DNA from 3 places in the Clostridium moutaii genome. Region 2 is predicted to be linked to each of the others. Evidence: riboswitches for the same ligand, from Rfam matches in the RefSeq annotation. Region 2 holds a riboswitch; each other region holds the start of a gene.
What was found. A riboswitch is a leader RNA that binds a small molecule or an ion and turns the genes downstream of it on or off. The one in region 2 is predicted to bind S-adenosylmethionine.
Positions count from the first base shown of each region.

Region 1 (3,288 bases), on a different contig from region 2:
TCAGAATTATCTTAAATAGACCTTTTTTTGAAAGTATTCTTTCCATACTGTTCTAAAACTCCTTTCATGAAATTTAGTATAGTTGTATAATTGTCATATATATATTTTCCAGGATGAAGCTTAAAATAGCCTTAAAAGCTTATCTCTTATTTAGAATTTGAATATTTTCCCTTTAGTATGATATAATTTAAGTTAAGTAGGAGTAAAAGGAGGAACTTTATGGAAAAAATTGCACTTTTGACAGACTCTGCTTGTGATATAGATTGTGAAACCATAAAAAAGTATAATATAAGTATTTTACCTTTTAGAATTATATACAAAAACAGGGAATACATAGATAAGATTGAGATTACTCCAAAAGAAGTATATGATAATATGAACATTGAAATTTCAAAGTCCTCCCTGCCCTCAATAGAGGATATGGAAAAGGTTTTTGATAAGTTGGAAAAAGAAAATTATACCCATGTAATAGCCGTGGCGATTTCCAGCGGGCTTTCAGGCACATATAATGCATTGAAAATGGTAAGCCAAAGGCATAAAAAATTAGTTACATATATTTATGATTCCAAGTCAACTTCCCTTGGAGAGGGAATTATTTTAAAGGAATGTGGAAATCTCATTGAACAGGGCAGGAGCTTTAATGAAATTGTAGATGATATACCAAAAATAAAAAGTAAAATGCACTTCCTTTTTGTTTTTGGAACACTTGAGTATGCCAGAAAGGGCGGGCGCATAGGAAAAATATCCGGTACCATAGGTGAAGTATTGGATATAAAACCCATAGTATATTTTGATGATAATCAGGGAGTATGTTTTACCTATGACAAAGTAAGAGGCAGAAAGAAATCCTTAAGTAAGATGATAGATATAGGCAGGCAGTTTTTGAGTAAATCTCCCTGCGATGTATATATAGTTCATGGCAATGCGCAGGAAGATGCTGAAAATGTCTATAATAGAATTTCCAAATTGCCCAATGTAGAAAATACATATATGATAGGACAGATAAGTCCTATAGTAGGAGTTTATTCCGGACCTGGAACTGTGGGAATATGTTATAAAGAACAAAATTATAGCCATTGACTTAATAAATGTAAATAGTTATAATTAATAAAACAATAAATATAAATCTTGAACTTATCAAGAGAGGTGGAGGGAACAGGCCCTTTGAAACCCGGCAACCAGTACATTGTATAGTGGTGCCAAATCCTGCAGCGGAAGCTGAAAGATGAGAATGTATTTTGCAATTTTAAGTCTGAGGTGTTTCCCCAGACTTTTATTTGTTTACGGATATTTATCCCATCCTTATGAGCAGGCTCCGTCTGGACCTAAAAGAATCACTTGACTATGGAATTATTTGAAAGGATGTGTTTGTATGCCTCAATTAAGTAAAAAACTAGTTAATTTTACTGACTCGGTTATAAGAAGAATGACCAGAATATCGAATAAATATGGAGCAATTAATTTATCCCAGGGTTTTCCGGACTTTGATCCACCTAAAGAAATAAGAGAAGCACTTAAAATAGCAGCGGATAAAGGGCCTCATCAATATGCAATTACCTGGGGTGCACAAAACCTGAGAGAAGCTCTTGCAGAAAAACAATCCAGATTTATGGGACTTGATATAGATCCTGAAACTCAAATTGCAGTTACCTGTGGAAGTACGGAAGCGATGATGGCCTCTGTTATGACTGTATGTGATTCCGGAGATAAGGTAATAGTATTTTCTCCTTTTTATGAAAATTATGCGGCAGATGCAATATTAAGCGGAGCGGAGCCTATATATGTACCCCTTTACCCGCCTGATTTTTCTTTTAACAGGGTTGAACTCGAAAATGCTTTTAAGCAAAAGCCGAAGGCTCTTATACTGTGCAATCCATCCAATCCATCGGGTAAGGTGTTTACTTATGAGGAATTGAAATTCATAGCCGGCCTGGCAGAAAAATACGATTCTTTTGTAATAACTGATGAAGTATATGAGCATATTGTGATGGATCCGCATAAACACGTTTATTTTGCTTCACTTCCAGGTATGTTCAACAGGACTTTAAGCTGCAGCTCTTTTTCCAAGACTTATTCTATAACCGGATGGCGGATAGGTTATGTCATAGGTGATGAGAGAGTCATAGAAAATGTAAGGAAAGTACATGATTTTCTTACGGTTGGGGCGGCGGCGCCGCTTCAGGAAGCAGTTGTAGCCGGACTTAAATTGCCTATGGAATACTATGATTGGCTGAAAAATTTATATACTAAAAAGAGGGACTTGTTTCTTCAGGGATTAAGCGAGGCAGGACTTAAATATGTCAAACCACAGGGAGCCTATTATGTTCTCATAGATGTTTCAGAGTTTAATGTAAAGGATGATTTGAAATTCTGTGAGTGGCTTGCAAAAGATGTGGGAATAGGTGCGGTGCCTGGCTCAAGCTTCTTTAAGGAGGATATAAATTATTTAATAAGACTGCATTTTGCAAAAAAGGATGACACTCTTTTAAGGTCTATTGAAAAACTGAAAACACTCAGGGAAAAAGCTGGATTTTATAGAGAGGGATAAGCAATTGATAATTCACAATTCACAATTGATGATTTACAATTGACAGCGGACAATGCACAATTCAAAGTTCAGAGAACAAAGATTAAAGTTCAGAGTTTAAAGTATAAAGTTAAAGACAATCCGGGGTCAGATTCCCAATTGTCTTTTTTCTTTAAACTTATTTTTTAAAACATCTACTTAATGGCATTTTGATAAGCTGATTTTAAAATAATATATTAAAAATTATTGCACTATTATTCTATCTGTTATATATTATATATAACAGATAGAATAGGAGGGCAGTTATGATAATTAAAATAGATTTTGAGTCAGAAGTACCTATATATGAACAGCTCAGAAGACAAATTATAGAAGGAATAGCCCTGGGAAATCTAAAATTGGGAGAAAGTCTTCCTTCTGTAAGACAGCTGGCGGAGGATATCGGAATAAACCTTCATACGGTAAATAAAGCTTACAATGAATTAAAGTCAGATGGCTACTTGAATATAGACAGAAGGAAAGGAGCCGTAGTAAGCGAAACACTTCCTGAAAGTACGGAAGATTTTGATAAAAAACTTGAGGAAGGGTTCACTTATTTAATATCAGAGGCTTATTTGAGGGGTAAAAAAATAGATGATATTTTACAGCTGTGTTCTGGCATATTTAAAAAATATATTAAAATCGATAAATGAATCATTAAGGTAGGTGAAATTAGATGAATGAGAACTTGTTTATGTGTATATATTTATTCTTTATTTTTA
Region 1 covers NZ_JBGEWD010000008.1:2,730-6,017, forward strand. The annotation lists gene AB8U03_RS09470 (hypothetical protein) at 1-46, opposite strand, end outside; gene AB8U03_RS09475 (DegV family protein) at 220-1,080, shown strand; SAM riboswitch class I at 1,132-1,232, shown strand; gene AB8U03_RS09480 (pyridoxal phosphate-dependent aminotransferase) at 1,373-2,548, shown strand; gene AB8U03_RS09485 (GntR family transcriptional regulator) at 2,833-3,219, shown strand; gene AB8U03_RS09490 (DUF1648 domain-containing protein) at 3,243-3,288, shown strand, end outside.
Region 1: another riboswitch for S-adenosylmethionine. It lies ahead of AB8U03_RS09480 (pyridoxal phosphate-dependent aminotransferase); the one in region 2 lies ahead of AB8U03_RS14865 (YbaK/EbsC family protein).

Region 2 (3,288 bases):
TAAAGTTTTAAATGTTAAAATAGATGAAAATTTATTGGATTCAAATAACAAAATACATTTTGATAAGGCAAATCTTATTTGCTACAGCCACGGAGAATATTATAGTTTGAATTCAAAATCACTTGGTTCTTTTGGTTATTCAATTAGAAAGAAAAATAAAGCCCCGAGATAAGGGCTTTTATTTCAGCTTTGGAAAATAATAATGCACCGGCATTTATAATTGCGGCAGCTAGATAAGTATTAAATTAATTTATCTTTTGGATCATTTTTATTCGGCAAAGCTATATTACAGACCTGACTATGATGTGAGAATTTAACACCGAATAAATATATTAATACCATAAGTATTAGTATGTATAAAATTATATATACAGGTGACCAGAAAGAAACAGCGTTGTAAATAGTAACTGATCCAAAGAATATAAATATAATTCCTGCTATCCATTTTATGTATATTTCCGGGATATGCTTGCACATCCATGCCCCGCCTATAATACCTATACCATCAGCAATTAACATGCCTATTGTAGTTCCCATTAATATAAATATTGGTTGATTACTTTGTGCAGATATTGTTATTGTCATAAGTTGAGTTTTATCACCCATTTCTGCTAGGAAAAAAGCTATTGCTACTGTAACAACTGGACCAAATTTATTCTTTTTTTCATCCACTTCATCAATTTTATCTCCTCTTAATGTCCAAAGTCCAAAGATTAGAAATAATACTGCAGCTACAATTTTTACTATGTTCATTGGTATAATGGAATTCAGATAACTTCCCGCTGCTACTGCAAGAGCATGATTGAAAATTGTAGCAACAAGCACCCCCATCAATACTTGTTTTACTTTGTACTTACCAGCCATAGCCATAGCAAGCAGTTGAGTTTTATCACCCATTTCTGCCACAACTACAAGTAATAATGCTTTAATAATTATTGTCATTTAGTAACCTCCTTTTAAAATTTATATATAAAAATAAAAAGGCTTCTAACACAGTGAATTTCTATCCTGCTTAAAATCTTTTTTAGCATAAATAATCACACTAAAAAAGACTTTATAGCACAATGATAGAACCATTGTGTTAAAAGTCTCGCTTGACTGAAATCAGCCACGACAAAGCCAGACCCAAAGGTCAGTATGTTGACTTTATCACCAATATAGGCAGTTACTCCCTTTTAACATTCAAGTTTTTATTTTTCTTTAATGACATTAATTTTACCATATAATCTACACATAAGCAATATAAAATTTTAATCCTGCCTGTCAATCTGTTTAGAGCACATATCATACTTACCCTAAATTCATTCAACTTTCACAAACATCTATCCACTGTCCATTAACTAAATTGCTAATTGTTTCAGGCTCTATTTTAAGAGCAAATTCCCTTGAACCAGCGGCAGGGTATACGTATTGAAAATCCCTTATAGATTCATCTAAATATACTTTAATAGGATTTTTTAACCCAAAAGGACATAGACCTCCTACAGGATGACCTGTGACTTCCAATACTTCATCGTGATCCAGCATCTTTGCCTTGGTTTTAAAAAAGTTTTTAAATTTTTTGTTGCTAACTCTTAAATCACCCCTCATAACTATTACTATATCCTCATTTTTAAGCTTAAATGCCAATGTTTTTGCTATATATTTGGGATCTGTATGTATGGTTTCTGCAGCCTGCTGTACCGTGGCACCACTATGTGGAAGCTTAAATACCGGATTCTCAATACCCCTATCTAAAAAATAATTAACTACACTTTCTACACTCATCTTCAATTCCTCCAATTTTTTTTAATAAAAAATCTTCTTATAGATAAGCTATAAGAAGATTTGCGTACTTCTATATCTTATCTTCCAGGTATTACCTGCTGGAATTAGCACCTTAAAATATAATTTTAGGTTGCTGGACGTCATAGGGCCAGTCCCTCAGTCTCTCGCGATAAGAATTATAATATTTAATTAAATAAAGGATATCAAAACATTAACTTTTTGTCAACTTATGTTTTTGATAAATCACAATATTTTTTACAGATTCTTTATTTCTTCTAATAATTTTAAAGCAGCCTTTTTAGGCCCTTCCTTTTCTTTGCCGCTTATACCTAAACAAGTTCTAAGCTGACCAACTTTTATACCTGACTTAAAAAACTCATCCAGATATCTGCGCAGTATTTTATCTGTTTCCTCTTCCTTTTGCACGGGTCCAAATGGATTGGCAAAATAAGTACCCACAAGTCCTTTTTCAGTAGTCGTTCCCTTGGCAATTCTCTTTCCGGCCCTAAACACTTCTATAGCTTCATCTGTAGATTTAAAAAATTCCAGTTCATCACCATCTTCATAATTGTTTGCATATAAAAATAAATCTATAGGATATCCCTTTGTAATCTCCGTATAACTGGCAACTGGAATGACCAGCCTGGCATTTATCTTGTCAGGGTTCATAAATATACTTCTATCTATCTGTCTAAATGCATATCCCGTATCCAAGTCGTCTAGCCTCACAAAAGCTCCTATCTCAGTACCATAAGCCAATGGTTTATTACCTTCTTCAATTTTAACCGTACCCATATCATCAAAAACTACAGTCATATCACTTATATACTCTTCTCCCAATTCCCTAAATGCCTCCAGGCTTTCTGATTTTCCTGCACCACTGTCTCCCATTATAATTATGTTAGCTACCTTATTATCCTTTGTTACTATATTTACCATAGCTCCATGTATTGGTAAATATCCTCTCTTTATCATTATAAGATTATGAAGAGTCAATGTCATTTTCTTCATATAACCAAAATAATCTATATCTTCACTATAATTTATATATCCAAGCATTATATTGTTTTCTGCATCATCATAAAAAATAGTCTTTATATTCTCACAATTATCTCTAGCCCCAAACACATAAATTATATCCGGCTTCTTTCCTCTATATTCTTCTTCACTTGCCATTTCAAATAAATTACACAACGTAACCCCATGGGCCATAAAATCCCTGTGAAAATATATATATGCCAAAAGGTTTCCCACCTTTGCCGGGTAACAAAACCAGTGATTTGGATTTAAAGAGCACCCTATTAGAGGATTGGATTCACATTCGCTAAAAAATCCATCTCTTTTATTTTTCCTCGGATAAATTATAAAAGGAGGATCTAATATTATAGATTGAATAAAGGGTATCTGGTTAAGGCATCTATAATCTTCCGGGCAAGGCCATGCTATATTATTCAATATTAACCCGGCATTTCCACCAGCAGGAAGTTGCCTGTACACCTGAGGTTTATATCCCAGTACACT
Region 2 covers NZ_JBGEWD010000019.1:6,227-9,514, forward strand. The annotation lists gene AB8U03_RS14855 (flavin reductase family protein) at 1-172, shown strand, start outside; gene AB8U03_RS14860 (TMEM165/GDT1 family protein) at 241-942, opposite strand; gene AB8U03_RS14865 (YbaK/EbsC family protein) at 1,306-1,767, opposite strand; SAM riboswitch class I at 1,842-1,943, opposite strand; gene AB8U03_RS14870 (phosphoenolpyruvate carboxykinase (ATP)) at 2,023-3,288, opposite strand, start outside.

Region 3 (3,288 bases), on a different contig from region 2:
ATTTACTCCCATATTTGGTTATATAATTTTTCCCATCCTGGTCTATACTTGTTAAAACTTCAAAAGCTGCTATAATATCCTTCACACCTTGATCCTGCGTATTTATTATAGGCAAATCAAGACCTGCATTAAGTGCCAGTGCGAGAAAAGTTCTATTTAATATGCACCTTCTGGGAAGTCCATAGGATATATTGCTTACTCCCAAAATAGTTTTTACTCCAAATTTTTCTTTCACAAGTTTTACAGCTTTTATAGTCTCCATAACTTCCTTTTGTTGTGCCGATACAGTAAGTGTAAGACAGTCAACTATTATGTCTTTTTTACTGATTCCATAACAGGCCGCAGTTTTAATTATTTTTTCTGCAATTTTAACTCTACCTTCTGCACTATCCGGTATTCCTTCTTCATCTATAGTAAGTGCTACTACACATCCTCCATATTTTTTTACTATGGGAAATACCTCTTCCATTGACTTTTTTCTTCCATTAACCGAATTTATTATGGGTTTTCCATTATATATCCTGGCTCCGGCTTCTAAAACCTTTGAATTAGGACTATCTATATTAACCGGCAATTGTATCACCTGTTGTACTGCCTTTATTGCCTTTTCCATCATCTTAACTTCATCAATTTCAGGAAGTCCTACATTTAACCCCAATATATGAGCTCCTTCACTCTTTTGAGCCATGGCTTCTTTCTTTATATAATTGACCTTACCCTCTCTTAATTCTTTCTTATAGGTCTCCTGGCCTGTAGGGTTTATCCTCTCTCCAATAATTTTTATTTCATTTCCCAGAAAAACAGTATCAGTAGATGAACAAACTGCAGTATAATTTTTCTCTCTTACTTCCCTTGGAAGTACATCTTTCAGTTCACCTATAATTGTCTTTATAAATTCCGGATTTGTACCGCAACATCCTCCAAAAATCCTAACTCCTTTTTTAGCCATAAGCAATATGTTTTTTGAAAACTCTTCAGGGGTTATATCATAAATTGTATTTTTGCCGTCATATCTGGGCAAACCTGCATTAGGCTGTACCATAACAGGTATAGATGCATATTTTAATATTTCATCTACAATACCTTGAAGTTCTCCTGGACCTAGTGAGCAGTTCACTCCAAGAACATCCACTCCTAAAGCTTCAAGTGTAAACACCATGGTTTTAGGATCCGTTCCCATAAGTGTTCTACCATCCTGCTGAAAGGTCATTGTACAAAATATTGGCAGAGAGCTATTTTCTTTTGCTGCAAGAACAGCTGCTTTCGCCTCATATAAATCAGACATAGTTTCTATTAAAATTATATCCGCTCCAGCTTTTTCCCCTATAACGACTTGATTTTTAAACAATTTATATGCACTCTGAAAGCTCAAGCTTCCTGTAGGTTCCATAATTTGTCCGGTAGGCCCTATATCAAGAGCTACCAATTTATCTCCAGCCTCTTCCTTTGCAATTTTTACTCCAGCTGTAATAACATCTTTTATAGTATAACTGGAAAAATTGTATTTAAGTTCATTGGCTCCAAAAGTATTGGCTATTATAATATCCGATCCTGCTTGTAGATATTGTCTATGTATTTTTTTTATTGTTTCAGGATTTGTCACATTAAACACTTCTGGTAGCTGACCCACCTGAAGTCCATATTTTTGAAGCATTGTTCCCATAGCTCCATCAAAAAAAATAAATTTTTTATCAAACTTATTTAATAAACTTTTAAAACTCATTTATTTCACCCTTCCTCAAATACAATTCACATTATCACTATATTTCAACAACTGTTAAAATTGTATAAATATTAGCTAATTTAAGCTTTATATAATATATTTTTAGACTTGAGCCTAATTTATCTCTCTCTTTATATAATATATATAAATTAACATATACACAAATTTTTTTCAGTAAATTCTGACACTCCTTAATCAATTGCACTATTATAAAAATATATAAAAAAAATTGCCCCTCCATAAGAAAAGCAACTTTCAATTTCATAAAAAGTTAATCTTTTCTTATCTTTCAGAATTCACTCTACAACACATTTATTCCAATACTAAAATTTTTCAAAATAACAGTATAAAGAATCTATATTGTAGATAACAAGCTTTAATGTTCAGAAAAAATTTTTCGTATTCAAACATTAGAACCCCATTTATTTTATTCTGCAGGAATTGACACCGATACATAATTGCCGGTTGTCGGATTTCATAGGGCCTGTCCCTCCATCTCTCTTGATAAGAATATTCTAATATTAATACTTTAAATACAAATTGTCAATATTCCTTTGACCTTTATTTTTATTCTTAAAATTTAAAAATTTTTTTCATTTTTCTATTGACAAGTTACCTTGTTATCTGTTATCATTTTCTCAATCGAATACGGAACTTCTTATCCAGAGCGGCTGAGGGACTGGCCCTATGATGCCCGGCAACCTGAATGATCATTTTCATTCAACGGTGCTAATTCCAGCAGGTATATATGTATATATAACCTGAAAGATGAGGAGCATGAAGAAAAGTCTTCTTGTATCTCATCTGCAAGAAGACTTTTTATTTTGCCAAATTATATAGAAGTTTCGTCCAGAATATTTAATATATTAAAAGAAATATGAGGAGGAAGTAAAAAATGAGTGAAGAAAGAAAATTAAGTTTTGAAACATTACAGGTACATGCAGGTCAGGTACCAGATCCAACTACAGGAGCAAGGGCAGTGCCAATTTATCAGACAACATCCTTTGTTTTTAAAGATGCAGATGAAGCTGCTGACTTTTTCCAGCTTAAAAAGCCAGGAAATGTTTATGGCAGAATAATGAATCCTACAGAAGATGTATTTGAGCAGAGGGTGGCAGCTCTTGAAGGAGGCAGTGCAGGACTTGCTACTGCGTCAGGGCTTGCAGCAATATTATATTCTATATTAAACGTAGCAAATGCAGGAGATAATATAGTTTCCGCCAGCACACTTTATGGTGGCACATATGAATTATTTTCAGTAACTTTAAAGAAATTGGGAATTGATGTAACATTTGTGGATCCTGATGATCCTGAAAACATCAGAAAAGCAATTACAGATAAAACAAAAGCAGTTTATGCTGAGACCATAGGAAATCCAAGGATAAATGTTTTGGATATAGAAGCTGTGGCAAACATAGCTCATGAAAATAAAATACCTCTTATTATAGATAATACTTTTGGAACACCATACCTTGTAAGACCTATAGAATATGGAGCAGATGTAGTTGTCCATTCTGCAACTAAATTCATAGGTGGACATGGAACTACAATAGGCGGAATTATAG
Region 3 covers NZ_JBGEWD010000001.1:538,332-541,619, forward strand. The annotation lists gene AB8U03_RS02735 (homocysteine S-methyltransferase family protein) at 1-1,723, opposite strand, end outside; SAM riboswitch class I at 2,139-2,234, opposite strand; SAM riboswitch class I at 2,379-2,498, shown strand; gene AB8U03_RS02740 (O-acetylhomoserine aminocarboxypropyltransferase/cysteine synthase family protein) at 2,619-3,288, shown strand, end outside.
Region 3: another riboswitch for S-adenosylmethionine. It lies ahead of AB8U03_RS02735 (homocysteine S-methyltransferase family protein); the one in region 2 lies ahead of AB8U03_RS14865 (YbaK/EbsC family protein).